Regions from separate parts of the Sinorhizobium terangae genome, predicted to be linked through region 2. Evidence: predicted binding sites of a transcription regulator. Region 2 holds the regulator's gene; the other holds the start of a gene.
What was found. Region 2 encodes PhoB, which activates phosphate uptake and scavenging genes when phosphate is short. Its sites were predicted from a motif close to TGTCATNNANCTGTCAT; they were not measured.

Region 1 (11,442 bases), 800 kb from region 2:
GCCACTTCCAGATCGAAGATGATGAAGAGGATCGACACGAGATAGAAACGGATGTCGAACTTCATGCGGGCGTCGTCGAACGCATTGAAGCCGCATTCGTAGGCCGACAGCTTTTCCGAATCGGGCGCCTTGAAGGCGACAGCAAAAGGGGCGACCAGGAGTGCGAGGCCGATCACAAGCGCGATTCCAATGAAAATCGCGATCGGAACATAGGAACCGAGAAGTTCAGTCATTGTTATCCGTCCCTGCCTGCGGGAGAGCGCCGGAGAAGCGCTAAAACAACAAATCTCGCAGGCCGAAAAATATGTTGCAACGCCAGAGTGGTTAGCGCAGGCCGCGCCCGCGCGCAAGCCTTCAAGGGGCATTTAAACCGCTTCGCGACACAAGGATAATACGACATCATTCGGCGCAGCAGCGTCAAAGCGCGCATTTGTGGGAACGGACGAACTTTGCCGCAGATGGTTGCGCACCGAGACACAATGCCGCAATGCAAAACACGGAAATCCGCGCCACCAGATCGCATCGAAAGACAGGAGAAATGGCGCGAGTGACGGGGCTCGAACCCGCGACCTCCGGCGTGACAGGCCGGCACTCTAACCGACTGAGCTACACCCGCGCATCATGGCCATCTGGCCATTATTACATCATCGGCACATTTTGAGAATGCCGCTGCTTTGCCTTTCAAGAGTGGCGCGAGTGACGGGGCTCGAACCCGCGACCTCCGGCGTGACAGGCCGGCACTCTAACCGACTGAGCTACACCCGCATCATCTTGACTAGGCCGGAGCGACTTTGGTTCGCCCCGCATCAAAGCGGCCCTGCCGTTCGATGAGCGGCTAACTAAGCGGTTCGCATTTGGGTGTCAAGCGTGTTTGAAGACAAATCCGTGACGGAGCGGATTTTGATCCACAGCCCGCTTGGCGACACGGAATGAGGCACCAACCGAGACACCATTGGGCAGCCCGCCACCCGACATCCATGCGTTCCCAACACGACAACCTCCCAACCGCGCGAAGTTGTCCACAAGCGATGGCAATACACTTCGGTGCGAAACTCGCGTTCACAAAAAAAATCGAAAAAACCTTGCAAATGCTCTTGCGGTTTTTTCCGGTTGCGCATAGATCACGCCCACCGACGCGGCGGACACACTTGTTCGAAACGCGAGAGGGCGATTAGCTCAGTTGGTAGAGCGCCTCGTTTACACCGAGGATGTCGGGAGTTCGAGTCTCTCATCGCCCACCATTCTATCCGAAAAACGAAGCGACACAGCGGCATACACCCCTAAAACCGCGTCGCCCCGTCACGCTCCGCTGTACTGCTCGACCGTCACGTGTTCGAGCCAATCCACCACTTTGCCGTCGAGCGCTTCCTGGATGGCGATATGTGTCATCGCCGTATCCGGCCCGGCGCCGTGCCAGTGTTTTTCGCCCGGCGGAAACCACACGACGTCGCCCGCGCGAATTTCGCGCCGCTCCCCGCCCCAGCTTTGTGCCAGCCCACGACCTGCCGTCACGATCAGGGTCTGGCCAAGCGGATGCGTGTGCCACGCCGTCCGTGCGCCAGGCTCGAACGTCACCGTAACGACGCGAACGCGCGCCGGCTGGGGTGCCTCGAGCAGCGGGTCCTGCCGCACCGACCCAGTGAAATACTCTGTCGCGCCCCGCGCCGAGGGCCGCGATCCACATTCGATGATTTCCATTCGTAGGTCCTCCGTTTGCAGATCCAAAGTACGAAGCCAGCGTGTAGCCCGCGCTTCGTTACAGCCTGTGAATGGTTACTGACGGACAAGCGTACCGCGCGACGTCGCAAAGGTGTTCGTGATGGGTAAGATAGATCACCTGTCCGACGCGTGCCATGTCCGCCATCAATCCGAAGGCACGACCGGCGCGATCGTCGTCGAAAGTTTCCATGATGTCGTCGGCGATAAACGGCAGCGCTTCCCGGGCGGCGGCGACCTCGTGATAGCCGGCGATTCGAAGTGCGAGATAGAGTTGGAACCGCGTGCCCTTCGAAAGATCGCCGGCGAGCTTCGACCCGCCCGAAGCGACATTGGCGATCAGGAATTCCTGCCCCTTGTCCGCATGGGTGGAGAGGCCGGAATATTCGCCACCGCTGATCTGCATGAACATCCGCGAGGCTCGTTGCATCATGGCGCTGCGGTGGCGCTCTCGAAACAGCCGTAGCGCCTGCTCCGCCGCGATCACCCCTGCCCTCAATCGCAAATAGCCGATCGCCTTATTCTCGATGTCGAGAAGCAGCGTTCGGCGCCGCTGCTCCAAATCGGCGGCCCTGTCTCCGCCTTCGACGTCCGCAAGCGCCTTTTCCCGGGTCCGCACCTCCGCATGCAATTCGCTGACATCACGATCAGCAGCCTCAATTGCTTCTTCCAACCTCGCGAGTTCGTGCCGCAGTGCCGTCTCGTCGACCGCTGCCAGCATCGCCTCGGCCTCAGCGCATGTGGCCACGCCGAGCCGCGTGACAAGATCGTCGTCGAGTTCGGCGAGCCTTTGCCGCAACCTCTGCTGCTCGCGCACCGCGTCGAGGCAAGCGCCGGCTTCATCGAGCGTGGCGCAGCCAAAGAAGTCGAGCATGGCCTGTTTTGCGCACATATGAAGCTGCTCTTCGGCGTGCAGCCTTTGCAGGTCCTCTTCCATCCGCTCGATGCTGACAAGGGCCGCCTTGCGGTGCTCTTGCTGCTGATGAGCGATAGCGATGCGGTCGCGCATGGCGGCAAAGATCACCAAGGGATCATCGCCCGGCTCCAGCAACCCGAACGCTTCGGCCAAATTTGAAACCGCCTCGCGGAACGCGACCTGATCCTTGCGCATCCCGGAGATTCGATGATCGAGATCGGCTTTGCGCTGCATCAGCTTGTCAAAGTCCTGCAGGACCGCAAGCATTGGCCCGATCTCTTGCGGATTAGGCTGCTCGACTTGTCCGGCGAGCCAAGTCCCGGCAAGCCACGTCCCTGCTAGCGCCTCGTACCATTCACGCTGCCACGCGGCCATTTCGGCCTCTGCGTTCTCAAGCGTGATCTCCCGGTTTTCCAGCGCTTCCGAGGCCCGCCGATGCTGCTCGACAGCAGTCCGATGGGCGGCGGCAGCCGCCTGTGCCTCGGAAACGACGCGCTCCGTAGCGGCGAGCATGCCGTCGAGACGCTCCGGCAAATTCCCTGTCACGCCAATCCGTGCAAGCTCGTCCTGCAGTGCACGAACGATTGTCGCTTCCTCGCTGGCCGCCCGCTCGTGTTGCAGACGGGTCGCGCGCAAAGCCGCCCGTGTTTCCAGCGCAGCGGCACGTGTCGCCAACCAGGCCTCCAGCTGCGGTAACAGCATGCCGTTGGGTAAACCGCAGGCGCTCGCGGCCCGGGCAACCGCCGCGTCCAATTCCGCACGATCGCTGACGGCCACTCGTCGTTGCGCTTCAAGCTCGCACAGGCGGGCGCGCCGTTCCGTTATCGTGCATCTCAGGCCGCGCAGCTCCGCTATCCTTTCCGCCTGCCCCAACCGCAACGCGATTGCTTGGTCGTCCTCTTTCAGCAGCGTCTCGAAGGCGCTCGCAGTCCCGTGATCCAGCCGCAGCCTATGCTCCCGCCAGGCAACATCGCGCCGCAGCCGCAGTTCGCTCGCGGCCGCTTCGTCTAGGGTACCGCCGAAAGAGTTGAGCGCCGCAAGACGCGCTTCGTCACCGGCCTGGCGTTCGCTTTCGTCCGCGATCCTGGCATCAAGACGCAGCCGCCGCTCCCCAAGCGATGCCGCTTCCGCCCGCCAAGTCTCGACCATAGCAGGCGCCGGGACACAGATCGCCGCAAGCTCGTCCGCGCTTCCCTCGAACGGCCGTAACCCGCAGAGCTTGTCGGAAAGCTCCGCCTCCAGCCGATCGATCTCCCGGCCTGCCGCTTCTTGTCGAAGCAGGCAATCGTTCTGCCGCGCCAGCCGCAGGCGTTCCGCGAGATGGCAGAGGTCTCTCGCGCTTCCATCGTGTCGGCCAAGGTCCCGCTCGGCCTCCTGCCACTGCCGCTTCGCTTTCCCGACCTCCTCGCGCGCAGATGAAAGCCGCTCGGCGAGCGTCGCGTGACGCCGGACGAGATCCTGCAGCCGCGCGCCGGCTGCCGCGGGCAGGAGAAGAGCAGCAGGATCGGGATGGTCCTTTTGGCCGAGGCGGATGAGACAAGCTTCGATGCCGGCTGACGTAACGGCAAGCTCCTCGATGCGTGACGGCATGTCGCGCGCTGCCGTGAGATAGCGGGCGTCGAGCGCGGTTTCACGGAGCATGTCGAACCGCTCGGCAAACGTCAGCGCCAGCTCGTCCAGAGGCAGGCCCCCCAGTTCCTCGCGTCGGCGGCGCAATTCCTCGTTCAGTTGCGAAAACCGGGCGGCGATTTCCGTTTCCGTTTTGCGGAGCGCCGGCAGGTCGCTCCACCACTCCGAAGGGGGCAGCGGTAGCGCTTCCTGGCGGGCGAGCTCTTCCCGCACGCCGCGAAGCCGACCGAGAAGCGGCATGCAGTCGAGCTGCGCGCGTGTCCGGTCCCGCCCAACGCGGAGTTCCGCGCGGTGCGCCGACGCGCTGTCATGGCGCTCACGGGCACCTGCCAGCGCCTTGCGAAGCGACGCGTATTCGCGAGCGTTGATATCGATCGCGCTACGCTCTGCCTTCAGCGCGTCCAGTGCCGCCCTCAGTTCGGCAAGTTCGTGCTTGCGCCCTTGCGGCTTGTAGAAGGCATCTGCCTCGGCCCGCAACGTCGCCAATACGGCACTGCTGTCCGGCAGGCCGGAACTCGCGGAAAACAGCAGCGAACCAAGCTCGCCCTCGCTCTTGAGGATGCTTTCGCCGCCCTCTTCGATGCTGTCATCGTCCAGCGAAAACATCATGCGGTAGGTTGCGCGGTCGATAGACCCGAGGGCGGCCGAAAAGAGATTGTCCGGCACCGGCTGCTCGTCAGGGCCGACCAGGCTGTTTGCGTTGCGCTTGATGCGATAGGCGTGATGCCGCCGGCCGCCGGTTTCCACGACGCCACCGACGCGCATTGTCTGATAGGGGTGCAGAAAACCATAGGGGCTGAGTCGCTCGATCCCGAAAAGCAGATCGAGGAAACCGGAAAACAGGGTCGACTTGCCGGCCTCGTTCGGACCGTAAACCAGATGAAAGTCCGGTTGCCCGGGTTTGGCATCGCCGAAATCGAGGCTGCGCGCGGTGAATTTTCCGTAGCGTACAAGATCGAGTTGCTGAAGCCGCATCAGCCGCCACCCTTGGCGGCGGCGCCGTGGAGATGCGCCAGCACATCCGCACTCCCCATGAGGCTGGCATTCATCACCAGCTCTTCAAGCGCGTCTTCATCGGACGCCACCGTCTGCCGCAACTCAGGCGGGAGATGCTGCAGGAGTTCTTCAGCGACAGCCTTTAGTTGTTCACGAAAACCGAAGGCCGGCAGGACTTCATGTTCGACGAGGAAGGCAAGTTCCTCCACCGGCTCCCGGGACGGCCGATCGTCCTGCGCTCGCGGCTCCCGGCAGAGAAGGTCGATTTTTTCAACCCAGCATCCCCTCAACCCGGCAGAAATGTTCGTGAGCTCGGTTTTCAAGAGATCCGCATCCCTTCTCAGGCGCCAGGCAAGCGGGGTGGTGCCCGTCAGCGATAGACGCAGGATGAGATTCTCCGCCGATATCTCGTGTCGAAGGCGGGTCAGTGCACGCGTCCCCAGATCCAGCACGTCGCGCCACTCCGCCGCGCCCGTTACATCCACGGACAGCCGTTCGAACACGGCCAGACCGATCGGCCGCTCTTCTATTTCCACGCGGCCGTCATCGTCGATCGTGACGACGGTCACGCCTTTGCCGCCCGCTTCGTTGATGTCGCGCCCCTGCGGCATGCCCGGCATGACGATGAAAGGCAGTTCGCTGTGCACCTGGCGCTGGTGGACATGGCCGAGCGCCCAATAGTCGAAACCGTGCCGTTGCAGGTCGGCGACGCTGCAGGGCGCGTAGCGATCATGTCCCGGCGAGCCGGAGAGGCTCGTGTGCAGCATGCCGATGTTGATCGCGTCGGCGACCGGCGGATGAAACGACGGCAGCAGGCTTTCCGGTGCATGCGGATTGGCGAAGCTCACCCCGTGAATATGGACTGTTCTGCCGCTTGCCAGTGTCTTGGCAATGATCGGCTTGCTTCGCCCCTGGAAGACGTGAACCGACGGCGGCAACGTCAGCTCGCGCGTTACCTGGGACTGGGCGTCATGGTTGCCGCGAATAACGAACGTCCGGATGCCGGCCTCGTCCAGGCGACGCAGTTCACCGGCGAGGAACAGCGCGGTGTTCATGGAGGTCTGGCTACCGTCATAGAGGTCGCCCGCGACCAACAGAGCGTCGACGCTTTCGGCGATACATAGATCGACGATGCTTGTCAGTGCGCTACGGGTGGCTCCGCGCACGAGATCGGCGAGCTCCCCATTTCTGAGAGCCAGGCTGCGCAAGGGCGAATCGAGGTGGAGGTCTGCGGTGTGGACGAAGCGGAAGGGCATGGCCGACCATGGCCCGACGCTGCCTCGCCCGTCAATGGCGCCCGGCCGGTCGACCACAGGTGATCACGCTGACCGCACAAACACCCCTCGAAAACGGGGCCGTTTCTTTCTGCTGAACAAGGACGCCTTAAGAATTAAGAGGTTTTTGTCGACAAATGTCTCAATTGTAACTATCAATAGTGTTACTGCCATTTGACATGGCACCTCAAGATATAACTATAAAGGTCATGAAGAAGACATTCGAAGTTTCCGACAGGCTGTTCGAACTTTATCATCGCGTTCATCGATTGGTGAACGAGTCGATGACGGAGGAAGGCGTATCGCTTGCCCGAAGCAAGTTCCTGTTCTTTCTGAGCAAGCTCGGCCCTTGCCGATCCACGGATATCGCCTGCGCGCTTAATTTCGCGCCAAGGACCGTCACTGAGGCGATCGACGGACTGGAGCGCGACCGCCTGGTGATGAGGAAGCCTGATCCGGAGGACCGCCGCGCAAAGATCGTCTCGATCACCGAAACCGGCCGGGTCGTGCTCGAAGCAGCCGAACATCCACGCAAGCAGCTTATCGAGGAGATCTTCTCGGCGCTCGACGACGAGCAACTCGACCAGCTTTACGACATCGTCAGCAAGCTGGTGGAAAAGACCGACGAAATCCGCAGGCGCAAGGAAGAGGCCGAGGGGGCAGAGGTCGCCGTCGCGCGCTAGACTGCACACGACTCCGTAGAATCAGAAGGGGCCGGGACATCATGTCCTGGCCCCTTCCGTTTCTCTAGAGCATCCGGCTTTCGGGTGGATGCACCGAAAGCGGATAAGATGCTCTAGAACTTTGACTTGCTGCATGTTTTTATCCTTAAATCGGCGGCGATTTAAGGAAACATGCAGTAAGCGTCTGCGCTTACATCGCGTCGATGGCGCCGATGGAGAAGAACAGGGTTTCGCCGGAGGAGTCGTCGACGCCATCGTTGTCCGTGACGACATAGCCGTTTCCAGCGGCGTCGACTGTGAAGCCCTCGACCTTGTCGACGACGTAGCCGTTCAGCGCCTTGAGGTCCGGAATGAGATCCCGCACCTCTTCCTTCTTGACGACCGGCAGCTCGCCTCCGAGTGCAGCCGGCTTCAGGTCGGCAAGCGCGACGCGGTAGAGCTTTTTCAGCTTGGCCGCTTGCCCGATCTGGTTGTCGCGCTCGATGACATAGGCATAGTCGCCATGAACGGCGAGTTCGGAAAGGCCGACCCAGCCTTCTTCCGACTTGTCGAGCGGATAACGCACGGCGCCCCACTCCTTGCTTGCCGGCTTGTAGGAGACGAGTTTGACGAAGCCCTTCTCGTCATCCTTCCATTCACGCTGGACTGCCATCCAAAGGACCTGGTCGTCCCCTTTGCCGATCGTCGCAATGCCCTCGAAGCCATAGCGGGTCTCGTTTGCGCGCAGCTCCGCCGGAATCGCGATCTCCTGCTTGATCTCGCCCTTCTTGTTCACGTGGAAGAGCGCGTGGCTGTAGAGCTTGTCCGCATCGCCTTCGGAGGCGAGCCAGAAGCCACCTTCGCCGTCATTGGCGACGCCTTCGATGTCGAGCTTCTGCGCGGGAGCGCCGTTACGGGTGATCGGCAGCGCCTCGGTGATCAGCGCCGGCTGCTGCGTCGCATCGATCGTGAAAATCGTCGGCTGCGAAGAGAAGACGGAATCGTTGACCGCCTGCAGGAAGCCCGGCTTGTCCGCGACAGGTGCCAGACCCGAAAGTGCGCCGAAGCCGATCGGCATGCCATCCTTCTCCGCGGAGCGTATCTGCGGATAGGCTGCCTTCCCATCGCCCCGTTCATAGATCATGACATGCGCCCGCGCGCCGCCGTCCTCGACAAGATCGGTCTCGTTCGCGGTCGCAAACAAGTTGCGGCCCGGGATGGCAACCGCGCCCTCGGGCCCAATTCCAGACGGAAGGAGTTGCAGCAGTTCCGGCTCGGCGCCGGTGTCCTTGTAGACGCCGACGATCGATGCCCGCTCGGAGAGCAGGAAGAAGAGCTTGTCTTCGCCGTACTGCGCCTGTTCCATGCCTTCCGGCTCGACCCCCTTCGCCGACGAACGTTTTTCGGGATAGTGACCGATTGCCGCGATCGCGTGCTCGAATCTGGCGCCCGACTCGTAGAGAACCTTGCCGGTCGTGTCGAAGATCGTGAACCCGCGGGCCCCACCATCGTAGTCGCCCTCGTTGGCAACGACCAGGCGGCTATCGTCGAGCCATTTCATCGCATCCGGCTCGCGCTTGCGGCCGGTCTGCTCGCCGGTGAACGAGATGGCACCGTCGCGCTTCGTGTCGATGTTCTTCAGATCGACCGTGCCGGCCGAGAAATGTGTCTTCACGGCAGCGGTTTTGCCGTCGATGATGACGATGTGGTTGTTTTCCTGCAGCGTCAGCGCAATTTCGTCCTTGCCGTTGAAGGCGACGAATTCCGGCTCGGGGTCTTCGCCGGCTATCTCGGCGAGACCGGTCAGCGCCACGTGCTTGATGCTTGAGCAATCGGCGACACCATCCTTCAACGAGAGGATCACCAGATCGCCGGCCGGCATCTGCGGAATCTGCCCGTCGTTCACCTCCTCGTCGCGCTCGTTTTCGATCGCTATCGCGGCGAGCGTCTTGTCCTTGTTGATCGCAATCGAGTCCGGCTGGCCGCCGAGGTCGCAGGTCGCATCGACCTTTTTCGTCGCGAGGTCGACGACAGCAACGAGGCCGGAGGGCTTGGTAAAGCTTTCGCGCGTGTTGACGGCAACCAGCGCCTTCGGGCCAGCGACGGCAACCGAAGTCGGCTCGCCATCGAAAGACACGATGCCGCCCGCCTTCGGTGCCCTGGCATCGGTGATGTCGATGAAGCCAATGCGCTTTCCGGGGCTGTCGGAATAGATGAGCGTCTTGCCGTCTTCGCTTGCCGTTATGATTTCGGCCGAGGTCGGGGCTTTGCGATCCACACCTTCCGGCAGATTGTCCGCGACGGCAAAGGATGCGACGCGGTTGAAAACCTGTTCCGCGTGCACGGCTGTTGCCGTCGATGCGGCGAGCGCCGCCGCCAATGCTGTGGTGATTGAAAATGTCTTCATGTGTCCCTCCGTATCGCGACACATGGCAAATAGCCCCTGCGCTGTGCCGCTGTTGGCATCCGGAATCGCTGATCGTTTTACGCGCCGGATGGGAGGCTTTTGCAACCGTCGTGTAACAGCTCAATGACACGGCGGGCAGCAACGAAAAGAGGCCCGGACGAACCGGGCCCCAATTGATCTGCTTGCTTGCCTCCGCCATCAAAGCGGCGCCGCGGCAGATGAAACATGAACCTCTCTGCTGCCTATGTTCTCACAAGGGAAACGGCAAGACAGGGTGCAATGAGAAGTTTACTCGGGCTCTGGAACCCGCAAACACCAGATTAGTTGACAGCGTCCTTGAGGCCCTTGCCGGCCGTGAACTTCGGCACGTTGCGGGCCGGGATGTCAACTTCCGCCCCCGTGGACGGGTTGCGGCCCTTCGAGGCTTCGCGGCGGGTCACGGAGAAGTTGCCGAAACCGACGAGGCGGATGTCGCCACCGTTCTTCAGTTCAGCCTGGATGGTCTCGAAAACTGCATCGACTGCAGAAGACGCATCGGTCTTGGAAAGTCCGGCCTTCTCAGCAACGGCAGACACGAGCTCATTTTTGTTCATGTTTCCACCCCTTTCAATTGGTTCGAAACGACTGTCTTGTTAAGCCGGGGCGGCTTGCGCATCGCCCACGTCTTGCCATTCCCAATTGCGCCTAATCCCTTGGAATGCAAGGCTTGCGGACAGTTTTTACAACAAAAAAGACCGGCAAAGTGCCGGTCTTTCTTGTTTTTCTGGCGAGGGGCGCAAGCGGGACACAGTCCCCCGCCCCTTCCGGGGCTTGATCAGTGCGCTATCGAAGCGCCTGCTTCGTCCTGCGAATCGACAGCTGCGACCGGCGACGGCTGCTTCTCCGGGTCCCATTCGATCGGTTCTGGGCGACGCGTCAGGGCATGTTCGAGCACCTCGCCCATCCGCGAAACCGGGATGATCTCGAGGTTGTTCTTCACATTGTCCGGGATCTCGGCGAGATCCTTGGCGTTCTCCTCGGGGATCAGCACCTTTTTGATGCCGCCGCGCAGAGCTGCCAACAGCTTCTCCTTCAGGCCGCCGATCGGCAGCACACGACCGCGCAAGGTGATCTCGCCGGTCATCGCGACATCCTTGGAGATCGGTATACCGGTCATCACCGAGACGATGGCGGTTGCCATTGCAACACCCGCCGACGGGCCGTCCTTCGGCGTCGCACCCTCGGGCAAGTGCACGTGGATGTCACGCTTGTCGAAAAGCGGCGGTTCGATGCCGAAATCGATCGCACGCGAACGGACATAGGAAGCCGCCGCCGAAATCGATTCCTTCATCACGTCGCGCAGGTTGCCGGTCACCGTCATGCGGCCCTTGCCGGGCATCATGACCCCTTCGATCGTCAGCAATTCGCCGCCAACCTCGGTCCAGGCCAAGCCCGTGACCACGCCGACCTGATCGTCGCGCTCGGCCTCGCCGTGGCGGAACCGCGGCACACCGAGATAGTCGGCGATGTTTTGCGCCGTCACTTCGACCTTCTTGGACTTGCCCTTGAGGATCTCGGTCACAGCCTTGCGGGCGAGCTTCATCAGTTCGCGCTCGAAATTACGGACGCCGGCCTCACGCGTATAGGTCTGGATGACAGCCATCAGCGCATCGTCGGTCACCGAAAATTCCTTCGGCTGCAACGCGTGGTCGCGTATCGCCTTCGGCAGCAGGTGCCGCTTCGCGATTTCCAACTTCTCCTCTTCGGTGTAACCGGCAATCCGGATCACCTCCATGCGGTCCATCAGCGGCGCCGGAATATTCAGCGTATTCGCGGTGGTGATGAACATCACATTCGAGAGGT
Region 2 (11,442 bases):
CCAGAACTGGACCTTGACGAGTTCGATCTGCAGTTTGGTCAGCGTTTCTTCGTACTCGTCCTCTTCGAGCTTCTTCTTGTAAGGGTAGTCATCGGACGAGAAGGCCTCGTCATCGATCCACTTCGGCAATTCCGGGTTGTCGATATCAAAGACGCGGGTCTTGCCGCCGATTCGCAATTCGACCGCCCGGCTGCCCGGTTTGGCCTCGGCTGCCGCTGTTTCTGCTGCCATTTGCTTTGCCTCCCGCTGATGCTCGATTTCCTCGGAAGAGGCCATAATTGCATTGCGGATTCAAGCATGTCGTGAAAATCATGTCATGAAGCAGCGCTATCTCTCTGCTTTCGCGGCATCGTGAGCAGGGGGAACGGCAATTGAGTCATGAGGATGTTGTGTTGGACGACGCAAAGGTGTTCTGGCGAACGCTGCTGCCGAAGCTGAAGGCGGAACGGTGGGTTCTCGGCCTTTCGGTCCTCATCGCCGTTCTCGCCACGCTCGCCGGTATTCATATCCTCGCCGTGCTGCCGTTCTGGATCGTGCTTGCCGCCGCACTGCTCAATCGCAGCGTGCCGTCGGTGCCGCCGGCACCAGTAAGGGTCGTTGCCGCCGAGAAGGGAAGCGACCCGCTGGTTCCGGCGCTGAACGCGCTCGATATGCCGGTGCTCGTGGTCGCCGCGGATGAGACCGTGGTGTTTCAGAACAGCGCTGCCGAGAAGGCTTTCGGCATGATCCCCCCGAACAGCGACCTTTCCGCGCGCGTCCGTTCCCCGGGCATCCTCGATATGGTGCGCGAGACAATCGCCACCGGCAAGATCAACCAGATCGAACACACCGAGAGACTGCCGTCGGATGCCGTCTATGTTGTGAGGGTCGCGCCCGCCGAGATTGGAACCGACGCTTCGAGCCGGCGTATCTTCCTGCTGACCTATCGCGACATTTCACAGGCCCGCCGGATCGACCGGATGCGCTCGGATTTCGTCGCCAATGCCAGCCACGAGTTGCGCACGCCGCTCGCCTCTCTCCGCGGTTTCATCGAAACGCTGCAGGGGCCGGCGCGCAACGATCCGAAGGCGCAGGAGAAGTTTTTCGTCATCATGCACGAGCAGGTCACCCGCATGAGCCGGCTCGTCGACGATCTTTTGTCGCTCTCCAGGCTCGAACTGAAGTCGCATCTTGCCCCGGAAGACAGGATCGATCTGGCGCCGCTGCTCGGGCACGTGCGCGACAGCCTGCTGCCGCTCGCAACCGAGCTCGACGTGGCGATTTCGCTCGACGTTCCGGATGCACCGGTCTTCGTCCGCGGAGATCGCGACGAGTTGATCGAGGTTTTCGAGAACTTGATCGAGAATGGCTGCAAATACGGCCAGGAGGGCAAGAAGGTCGAGGTGCGTCTCGTAGCCGGCGAGGGCGAGCAGGCCGAAGTGACCGTCACCGACCACGGCCCGGGCATCCCGGCCGAGCATGTACCCAGAATTACCGAACGTTTCTATCGGGTTAATGTCGAGGCGAGCCGTTCCAAGAAAGGCACCGGTCTTGGGCTTGCGATCGTCAAGCATATTCTCACGCGTCACCGCGCCCGTCTTCTTGTCCATTCGGAGGTCGGCAAGGGCACGATCTTCACGGTCCGCTTCTGACACAAAACGTCGTCGCCGCATCGCGGAATTCGGAATAAAGCAGCTTCTTCAACGACATAGGCTGTCATAAATGTTTCATCGAACTGACATAAAAGATGTGGCCATCGGCGGCTAACAAGGGGCAGCCGATCATACGGCGAAGAGAGCGCTGCAACCGAAGCGCACCAACACAAGCCCATTCCGGGAGAACATTATGAAAGCTCTTAAACTCACTGTAGCGGCCCTGGTCGCCTCGGCCGCATTCGCGGGCGCCGCAGCGGCTCGCGACCAGATCCAGGTCGCCGGCTCCTCGACCGTTCTTCCCTACGCAAAGATCGTCGCTGAAAGCTTCGGCGAAGCCTTTCCGGACTTCAAGACCCCGGTCGTCGAATCCGGCGGCTCCGGCGCCGGTCTGAAGGAATTCTGCAAGGGCGTCGGCGAAGACACGATCGACATCGCCAACTCCTCGCGCAAGATCAAGGACAGCGAAATCGAGGCCTGCAAGGCAGCCGGCGTGACCGAAATCCAGGAAGTCAAGATCGGTTATGACGGCATCGTGTTCGCGACCGACGCTGGCAACGCCGATCTCGCCCTGAAGCCGGAACACCTCTACAAGGCTCTGGCCGCTGAAGTCGTCGTCGACGGCAAGCTCGTCGCCAACCCCTACAAGAAGTGGTCGGAAATCGACGCTTCGCTTCCGGACGCCGAAATCGCCGCCTATATCCCGGGCCAGAAGCACGGCACGCGCGAAGTCTTCGAAGAGAAGATCCTCAACGAAGGCTGCAAGGAATCGGGCGCCCAGGACGTCATCAAGGCTGCCGTCAGCGATGCCAAGGAACAGCTCGCCAAGTGCGTCGCTGTTCGCAAGGACGGCATGGCTGTCGACATCGACGGCGACTACACCGAAACGCTTGCCCGTATCGCGTCCAACAAGACCGGTATCGGCGTATTCGGCCTTTCGTTCTATGAAAACAACGCCGACAAGCTGAAGGTTGCGACCGTCAACGGCGTCGTTCCCTCGACCGAAACGATCGCTTCGGGTGAGTACCCGGTTTCCCGCCCGCTGTTCTTCTACGTGAAGAAGGCGCACATGGGTGTGGTCCCGGGTCTCAAGGAATATGTCGAATTCTTCATCGACGACCAGATGATCGGCCCCGACAGCCCGCTCGCTGAGTACGGCCTCGTTTCCGCTCCGGACGCCGAGCGCGAAGAAATTCGCAAGTCCTTCGAAGCTGGCAACATGCTCTGATTATAAAGACGCACCCCGGCGCGACTCGTTGTTGCGCCGGGGTGTGTGTTCATTCGATATTGCCGGTGGCTTGGCATGGCCTTTACCAGGGAGACGTGCCGATGAGTACTTCGCTCCTACTTTTGTTGATTGTTTTGATTGGTTTCATTGCTTATTTTGCCGGTCGTGCGCGCTCGCTCGCGCGGTCGGGCGGCAAGCTCTCGAACCTGCATTCCCTGCCTGGCTACCACGGCAGCTACGTCGCCATATGGGCCATGTTGCCCGCTGTACTCGTGCTGGCCGCATGGCTGGTCGCCTCGCCGATCTACGTCGATGCAAGCGTCCGCTCGGCTCTTCCCGATTCTGTGCAGAGCCAGGGTGAGGCGAATACCCAGCTCGCGCTCGGCCAGGTCAAGTCCGTTGCCGTGGGTCTCAGCCGCTTGAGCCCTGCTGAACTTACAGCGGTTGAAAATGGTAGTGCCAACCTTCGTGAGGCGCTCGCGGCCAAGGGCGTGCCGCTTGCCGGCGAAGGCGAGCCGTATATGATCGAGGCGGCGCAGCAGTTCAACGAAATGCGTTACTACAGCCGTTGGCTGATGAGCGCGGTCGTGGTTCTGATTGCCGTTGCCGGCGCTCTCTACGCGATCCGCAATGTCTCGACGCGTTTCCGTGCCCGCAACCAGGTGGAGCGGGTCATGCTGGGCGGGCTCGTCGTTGCCTCGTCCATCGCCATCCTGACGACGATCGGCATCGTCGGTTCGATGCTGTCGGAGGCCGGCCGGTTCTTCAGCATGGTATCGCCCGTCGAGTTTTTCTTCGGCACCGTCTGGGATCCGCGTTTCGCCGCGGCCGGCAATTCCGGTGCCTCGGGCCAGTTCGGTCTGCTGCCGCTGCTCGCCGGCACGCTCTACATTGCTTTCGTCGCCATGCTTTTCGCCGTGCCGATCGGCCTTTTCGCGGCGATCTACATGGCCGAATACGCCAGCCCGCGGCTGCGTTCGACCGCCAAACCGCTCCTCGAGGTGCTCGCCGGCATCCCGACGATCGTCTACGGCTTCTTCGCACTCGTGACGGTCGGTCCATTCCTGCGCGATATCTCGGCGCAATTGAGCGGTCTCATCACCGGCAGCTACCAGAACTTCATTCAGGCACAGAGCGTCATCACGGCCGGCATCGTCATGGGCATCATGCTCATCCCGTTCGTCTCCTCCTTGTCCGACGACATCATCACCCAGGTGCCGCGGGCGCTGCGCGATGGCTCTCTTGGCCTTGGTGCCACGCGTTCGGAGACGGTGAAGAAGGTCATCCTGCCGGCCGCACTGCCCGGCATCGTCGGCGCACTGTTGCTGACGGCCTCGCGAGCGGTCGGTGAAACGATGATCGTCGTGCTTGCCGCCGGCGTGGCAGCGCGCATGCAATTCAGCCCCTTCGAGCCGATGACGACGGTGACGGTCAAGATCGTCAATCAGTTGACGGGCGACCTGGAGTTCACGTCGCCGCAGACGCTGGTCGCCTTCGCGCTCGGCATCACGCTGTTCGTCATCACGCTCTGCCTCAACATCTACGCGCTCTACATCGTGCGCAAATACCGGGAACAGTACGAATGACCGAGCTTGCCACCTCCACGGTAAGGGTCTCCACCCGTCCCGCCGAAACACGCCGCGATATCGGTATCAAGCGCCGTTATGCGGCGGAGCGGCGCTTCCGCGCCTACGGCATCACCGCGATCACCCTTGGCCTCCTGTTTCTGGCGATCCTCATCTCGACAGTCGTCTCCAACGGTTACACCGCCTTCCTGCAGACGACGATCACGCTGCCGATCGAATTCTCCGAGAACGTGATCGATCCGAAGAACGAGCGCGCCACCGATCCCAAGGCGCTGATGACCGCAAACTATCCTCTGCTCGTACGCAATGCTCTCGTGAAGCAGCTCGGCCTCGACCCGACGAAGCGGCCGCTGCTCAAGCAGGCGACGGACATGATCTCGCCCAGCGCGCGCATGCAGCTGCGCAACATGGTCGTTGCTGATCCGTCGCTGATCGGCAAGACCGTGCCGGTCACGCTCCTTGCAGAGGCGAATATCGACTCCGCTTTCAAGGGGCAGATCGACCTGTCGGTGGATGAGGGCAGGCGCAAGGTCAAGGATCAGCAGGTCGCCTGGATGAACCAGCTTGCCGATGCCGGCGTGCTCAAGAAGAGCTTCAACACCGGTATCTTCACCTTTGGCGCGTCGAGCCGTCCGGAAGCGGCGGGTGTCGGCGTCGCGCTTGTCGGCTCGCTCTACATGATGCTGATCGTGCTGGTCCTGGCGCTGCCGATCGGTGTTGCCGCCTCGATCTATCTCGAGGAGTTCGCGCCGAAGAACCGCCTTACGGATCTGATCGAAGTCAACATCAACAATCTCGCCGCCGTGCCGTCGATCGTTTACGGCCTTCTCGGTCTTGCCGTATTCGTCAACTTCGCCGGCATGCCGCGTTCGGCGGCCCTCGTCGGCGGCTTCGTGCTGACGCTGATGACGCTGCCGACAATCATCATCGCCACCCGTGCGGCGTTGAAGGCGGTGCCGCCGTCGATCCGTTCCGCGGCACTGGGTCTCGGCGCATCGAGGATGCAGACGATCTTCCACCATGTGCTGCCGCTCGCCATGCCGGGCATTCTAACTGGTACGATCATCGGCCTTGCGCATGCGCTTGGCGAAACGGCGCCGCTGCTCCTGATCGGCATGGTGGCCTTCGTCGTCGACTATCCCGGTTCGCCGCTGGAGCCCTCCACGGCACTGCCGGTGCAGATCTACATGTGGGCAAATGAGCCGGAACGCGCTTTTGTGGAGCGGACCTCGGGAGCGATCATCATTCTCCTGATCTTCCTTGTGATCATGAACCTGGGCGCAATTCTCTTGCGGCGTCGCTTTGAGCGTCGCTGGTAGTGGGGTAAGGACTATGAACATGATGTCGGAAGCTGCAGTGGAAAAAGTTCTGGACCTGAAAATGAACACGGTACCCTACAAGATGATCGGCAAGGATGTGTCGGTCTATTACGGCGAGAAGCGCGCGCTCTTCGACGTCAATCTCAATATCCGTGAAAACACCGTGACAGCCTTGATCGGTCCGTCGGGCTGCGGCAAGTCGACGTTTCTGCGCACGCTGAACCGTATGAACGACACGATCGAGAACTGCCGCGTGACCGGCAAGATCACGCTCGACGAGGACGACATTTACGATCCGTCGATCGACGTCGTGGAACTGCGGGCCCGTGTCGGCATGGTGTTCCAGAAACCGAACCCGTTCCCGAAGTCGATCTACGAGAACGTCGTCTACGGTCCTCGTATTCATGGCCTCGCTCGCACCAAGGCTGAGTTCGACGAGATCGTCGAAACGAGCCTGCAAAGGGCCGGTCTTTTCAACGAGGTCAAGGATCGCCTGCACGAGCCGGGTACAGGCCTTTCCGGTGGCCAGCAGCAGCGTCTCTGTATTGCGCGCGCCGTTGCCGTCAGCCCCGAGGTGATCCTGATGGACGAGCCCTGTTCGGCACTCGATCCGATCGCTACCGCGAAGGTCGAGGAACTCATTCACGAACTTCGCGCGAACTTCACGATCGTCATCGTGACGCACTCGATGCAGCAGGCCGCGCGCGTCTCGCAGCGCACCGCCATGTTCCACCTCGGCAATCTCGTCGAGGAGAACGATACCGATAAGATGTTCACCAATCCGGATGACCAGCGCACGCAGGACTACATCATGGGTCGGTTTGGCTAAGCCAGGCGACCAGGGCAATTCCAGGAAGAGCGCGCAACGGTTCTCCTCTGGATTTGTGTAAGTTCAAGGAGTTAGGTCATTTCAGCGTTTCGACGGAGCATGAAATGATCTGGTCAACGGGTTTGCGAGTTCGAGGAACGAAACATGTCACCTACACACATCACGTCGGCGTTTGACGACGAGCTGAAATATCTGACGCGCCGCGTCTCGGAAATGGGAGGGCTTGCCGAGCAGATGGTGGCCGATTCCGTCCGGGCGCTCGTGAATTCCGACCTGGCGCTGGCGCAGAAGGTGATTTCCGACGACGCGATCCTTGACGATGCCGAGCGCCAGATCGGCGACAAGGCGATCGTCACCATCGCCAAGCGTCAGCCTATGGCCTCGGATCTCCGCGAGATCATGGGGTCGATCCGTATCGCCGCCGATCTGGAACGTGTCGGCGATCTAGGCAAGAACACCGCCAAGCGCGTGATCGCGGTCGCCGGATCCGGCATTCCGCGCAAGCTCGCCCGTGGCCTGGAGCACCTGGCGGAACTGGCCTTGGTTCAGCTCAAGGAGGTGCTCGACGTCTATGCCTCCCGCTCGCCGGAAAAGGCAAACAGCATCCGCGAGCGCGACGAGGAGATCGACGCGATCTACACGTCGCTTTTCCGCGAACTGCTCACCTATATGATGGAAGATCCGCGCAACATCACGCCGTGCACGCATCTTCTCTTCTGTGCCAAGAACATTGAGCGTATCGGCGACCACGCGACCAACATTGCCGAAACGATCTACTACATGGCAACGGGCGCCCAGCCGCAGGGCGAGCGGCCGAAGGACGACACGACGTCCACGCTAGGCTCTGTGACGGACTAGAGCGCCCGACAGCCGTATGCCCTAGTGCATGCGTTGATCTTATACCGGTCGCGGTTTTTCGCGGCCCATACTGTGCCGCGGTGGCATGATGGCACCCGCGCGTAGGAAGGAGCATGACCGAATGTTGCCGAAGATAGCCGTAGTCGAGGACGAGGAGGCGCTGAGCGTCCTCCTGCGCTACAATCTCGAGGCCGAAGGTTTCGACGTCGATACGATCTTGCGTGGAGACGAGGCCGAGATCCGCCTTCAGGAGCGCTTGCCCGATCTCCTGATCCTCGACTGGATGCTGCCCGGGGTTTCCGGCATCGAACTCTGCCGCCGGCTGCGGCAGAGGCCGGAAACGGAGCGCCTGCCGATCATCATGCTGACCGCGCGGGGCGAGGAAAGCGAACGCGTTCGCGGGCTTGCCACCGGCGCGGACGACTATGTCGTCAAACCGTTTTCGACGCCGGAACTGATGGCGAGAGTGAAGGCAATGCTCAGGCGGGCCAAGCCCGAGGTGCTTTCGACGCTGTTGCGCTGCGGCGACATCGAACTCGATCGCGAGACGCACCGTGTCCACAGGCGCAGCCGTGAAGTCCGGCTCGGACCGACGGAGTTCCGGCTCCTGGAGTTCCTGATGTCCTCGCCGGGGCGCGTCTTCTCCCGTTCGCAGCTTCTCGACGGCGTGTGGGGACATGACATCTATGTCGACGAGCGCACCGTGGACGTGCATGTCGGCCGCCTTCGCAAGGCGTTGAACTTCTCCAACATGCCCGATGTCATCCGCACCGTACGCGGCGCCGGCTATTCACTGGAAAGCTGAGGCCACCCGCCCGCTTCCACAGGCATCAAAAAAGGGGCGTCACCGCCCCTTTTTCAATTATGTTTGCTCGCGGTCGGTCAGCGCATGCGCCGGCGCTCGGCGGAAGGCTGATAGGCGAGCCGCGTGTGATAGCTGCAATAGGGCGACGATTCCGGCGAGTCGTTGCCGCAGAAATGGAACTCTTCCTTCAGCGGGTCGCCGATCGGCCACTTGCAGGTGCGCTCCGTGAGCTCCGTCAGGCCGAGGCGCCGCGACATCGGGATGACGACGTTCGGTGCGAGTTCGATGTCCTGGTCGGCGACGAGATCGACTTCGACCTCTTCCTTCAGCACGGTCGCGCCGGCGGTGCGGGTGACGGTGCGGGTGGCGACCCGCGCGGCATAGTTCGGTGCCCGGGGAGCGGACGTGGTGCGCTTCGGACGCGCGGCAGTGGTCGTGCCACCCGCCTTCGCGCGGCCCGGCAGGCTCAACCGGTGAACCTTGCCGATCACGGCGTTGCGGCTGACGCCACCCAGTTGCGCTGCGATCTGGCTGGCGCTCAGGCCCTCGGACCACAGCTTCTTCAGTTTCTCCACCCGCTCGTCAGTCCAGTTCATTTCTGCACTCCCCGTTCTCGGCGTTGGATGGCAGAATCCATCACCCAGCTCCGGAAAAAAGTCCGGAGCTGCAACGCGATAACTCTTTTGGTGACTAGGTCCGCCGCATGCGTCTAGTAATTGAATATTAACCTACTGGCAGGGTGACTCCGTGGCAAGAGTCGCGGGAATCGCGCCGAATCGATTTCGGAGTTTTCCCCAACTTGCTGGCTGGCCGTTGCATTTTTGCAAGCCCCTGCGGCACGTTTTTTCGCACGTCGGAATCCGGGCATTCAAGCGCGCTGCAAGCCTTGGTTTTGTTGACATTGCGGTGCGAAATGGGAATAGTGCCTGCGCCGCCGAAAGGCGGCATTTTTGATTTTTATTGGGCACGATCGCCCGATATCGATGCCAACAGGACGGAAGGAGAAGTTCGCCATGGCCGCAACAACGCCGCTCTACGACACCTATATGCGCGCGCCGTTGCGTTTCGAGCGAGGCGAAGGCGTGTGGCTCATTGCCGAGGACGGCTCGCGCTATCTCGATTTTGCCGCCGGCGTCGCCGTGAATGCGCTTGGCCATGCCCATCCGCACCTGGTCGAGGCGCTGAAGTCGCAGGCGGACAAGGTCTGGCATCTTTCCAACCTCTACGAAATTCCGGGCCAGGAAAGCCTGGCGCGCCGGCTGACGGCAGTGACATTCGCGGATCGCGTGTTCTTCACCAATTCGGGTGCAGAAGCGCTGGAATGCGCCATCAAGACCGCGCGCCGCTATCATTTCGCCAGGGGGAACCCGGAAAAATTCCATGTCATCACCTTCGAGGGCGCCTTCCATGGCCGCACGATCGCGACGATCGCGGCCGGTGGCCAACAGAAGTACATCGAGGGTTTCGGACCAAAGGCACCTGGCTTCTACCAGGTTCCCTTCGGCGACATCGCCGCGGTCAAGGATGCGATCAATGACGAGACGGCGGCGATCCTGATCGAGCCGATCCAGGGCGAGGGCGGCGTTCGCCCGGTGAGCAAGGAGTTCCTGCAGGAGTTGCGGGCGCTTTGCGACGAGTTCGGCCTGCTGTTGATCCTCGATGAGGTCCAGACCGGCATTGGCCGGACCGGCAAGCTTTTCGCCCATGAATGGGCCGGCATCCGGCCGGATATCATGGCGGTCGCCAAGGGCATCGGCGGCGGCTTTCCGCTGGGCGCATGCGTGGCGACTGAAGAAGCGGCAGCCGGCATGGTCACGGGCACGCATGGCTCGACCTATGGCGGCAATCCGCTGGCGATGGCGGTCGGAAACGCGGTGCTCGACGTCGTTCTTGCCGACGGGTTCCTCGAGCAGGTGCGCGATGTCGCTCTTGTCTTCCGGCAGGGCCTCGCGTCGCTCAAGGACCGTTTCCCGGATGTGATCGAGGAAATCCGCGGCGACGGGCTGTTGCTTGGCATCAAGGCAAAGGTGCCCTCGGCTGACCTGTTGAAAGCCATCCGCGCCGAGAAGCTGCTCGTAGTTCCCGCCGGCGAAAACGTGCTGCGCCTGCTGCCGCCGTTGATCACCACCGCCGCCGAGGCCCGGGAAGGGCTCGCAAGGATCGAGCGCGCCGCCGAGGCGGTCAAGAGCAACAGCGGCAACGCGGCGGCCTGAGCGGCCCGACTTTCAGGACAGGAATTCTGAGCAATGACAGGTACCAGACATTTTCTCGACATCTCGGCGATGGCGGCCGCCGACTTGAGGACGATCATTGACGACGCCCGCGTTCGCAAGACGGCGACGAAGGATGGCACCGCCGGACGTCCGCTTGCCGGCAAGATGCTCGCGATGATTTTCGAAAAGCCCTCCACCCGCACGCGCGTCTCCTTTGACGTAGGCATGCGCCAACTCGGTGGCGAGACGCTGTTTCTCTCCGGAACGGAAATGCAGCTCGGCCGGGCCGAGACGATCGGCGATACCGCCAAGGTACTTTCGCGCTATGTGGACGCGATCATGATCCGCACGACCGACCATCGGCGGCTGCTGGAGCTCGCCGAACACGCTACGGTGCCGGTCATCAACGGCCTGACCGACGATACGCATCCCTGCCAGATCATGGCCGACATCATGACCTTCGAGGAGCATCGAGGACCGGTCAAGGGCAAGACGATCGCCTGGACGGGCGACGGCAACAACGTCCTTCATTCGCTGATCGAAGGCTCCGCGCGCTTCGGATATCGCATGAACATGGCGGTGCCGCTCGGGTCCGAACCACAGGACAAATTCCTCAACTGGGCACGCAACAATGGCGGCGAGATCCTGCTTTGCCATGAGGCCGAGCAGGCCGTCACCGACGCCAATTGCGTCGTCACCGACACGTGGGTATCGATGAACCAGGAGCACCGTGCACGCGGGCACAATGTTTTCCAGCCGTATCAGGTCAACGGGGCCCTGATGAAGCATGCTGCGCCGGATGCATTGTTCATGCACTGCCTGCCGGCGCACCGCGGCGAAGAGGTGACGGATGAGGTCATTGATGGCCCGCAATCGGTCGTTTTCGACGAGGCGGAAAACCGGCTGCATGCGCAAAAATCGATCCTCGCCTGGTGCATGGGCGTCGTCTGACGAACAGCGCCGATCTTGGGAA

Region 1: the regulator PhoB is predicted to act here: its motif matches at 9,713-9,729, upstream of QA637_RS04435 (esterase-like activity of phytase family protein).

The regions. Positions count from the first base shown of each region.
Region 1 is NZ_CP121659.1:936,911-948,352, reverse strand. Features, by position in the region: gene QA637_RS04475 (NADH-quinone oxidoreductase subunit A) at 1-233, opposite strand, end outside; tRNA gene QA637_RS04470 (tRNA-Asp) at 540-616, opposite strand; tRNA gene QA637_RS04465 (tRNA-Asp) at 689-765, opposite strand; tRNA gene QA637_RS04460 (tRNA-Val) at 1,166-1,241, shown strand; gene QA637_RS04455 ((R)-mandelonitrile lyase) at 1,300-1,698, opposite strand; gene QA637_RS04450 (ATP-binding protein) at 1,757-5,236, opposite strand; gene QA637_RS04445 (metallophosphoesterase family protein) at 5,236-6,513, opposite strand; gene QA637_RS04440 (MarR family winged helix-turn-helix transcriptional regulator) at 6,741-7,214, shown strand; gene QA637_RS04435 (esterase-like activity of phytase family protein) at 7,405-9,600, opposite strand; gene hupB (DNA-binding protein HupB) at 9,921-10,193, opposite strand; gene lon (endopeptidase La) at 10,415-11,442, opposite strand, start outside.
Region 2 is NZ_CP121659.1:137,806-149,247, forward strand. Features, by position in the region: gene ppk2 (polyphosphate kinase 2) at 1-231, opposite strand, end outside; gene phoR (phosphate regulon sensor histidine kinase PhoR) at 372-1,631, shown strand; gene QA637_RS00670 (substrate-binding domain-containing protein) at 1,825-2,859, shown strand; gene pstC (phosphate ABC transporter permease subunit PstC) at 2,961-4,445, shown strand; gene pstA (phosphate ABC transporter permease PstA) at 4,442-5,764, shown strand; gene pstB (phosphate ABC transporter ATP-binding protein PstB) at 5,778-6,593, shown strand; gene phoU (phosphate signaling complex protein PhoU) at 6,738-7,451, shown strand; gene phoB (phosphate regulon transcriptional regulator PhoB) at 7,573-8,256, shown strand; gene QA637_RS00700 (GcrA family cell cycle regulator) at 8,334-8,852, opposite strand; gene QA637_RS00705 (aspartate aminotransferase family protein) at 9,270-10,469, shown strand; gene argF (ornithine carbamoyltransferase) at 10,503-11,420, shown strand.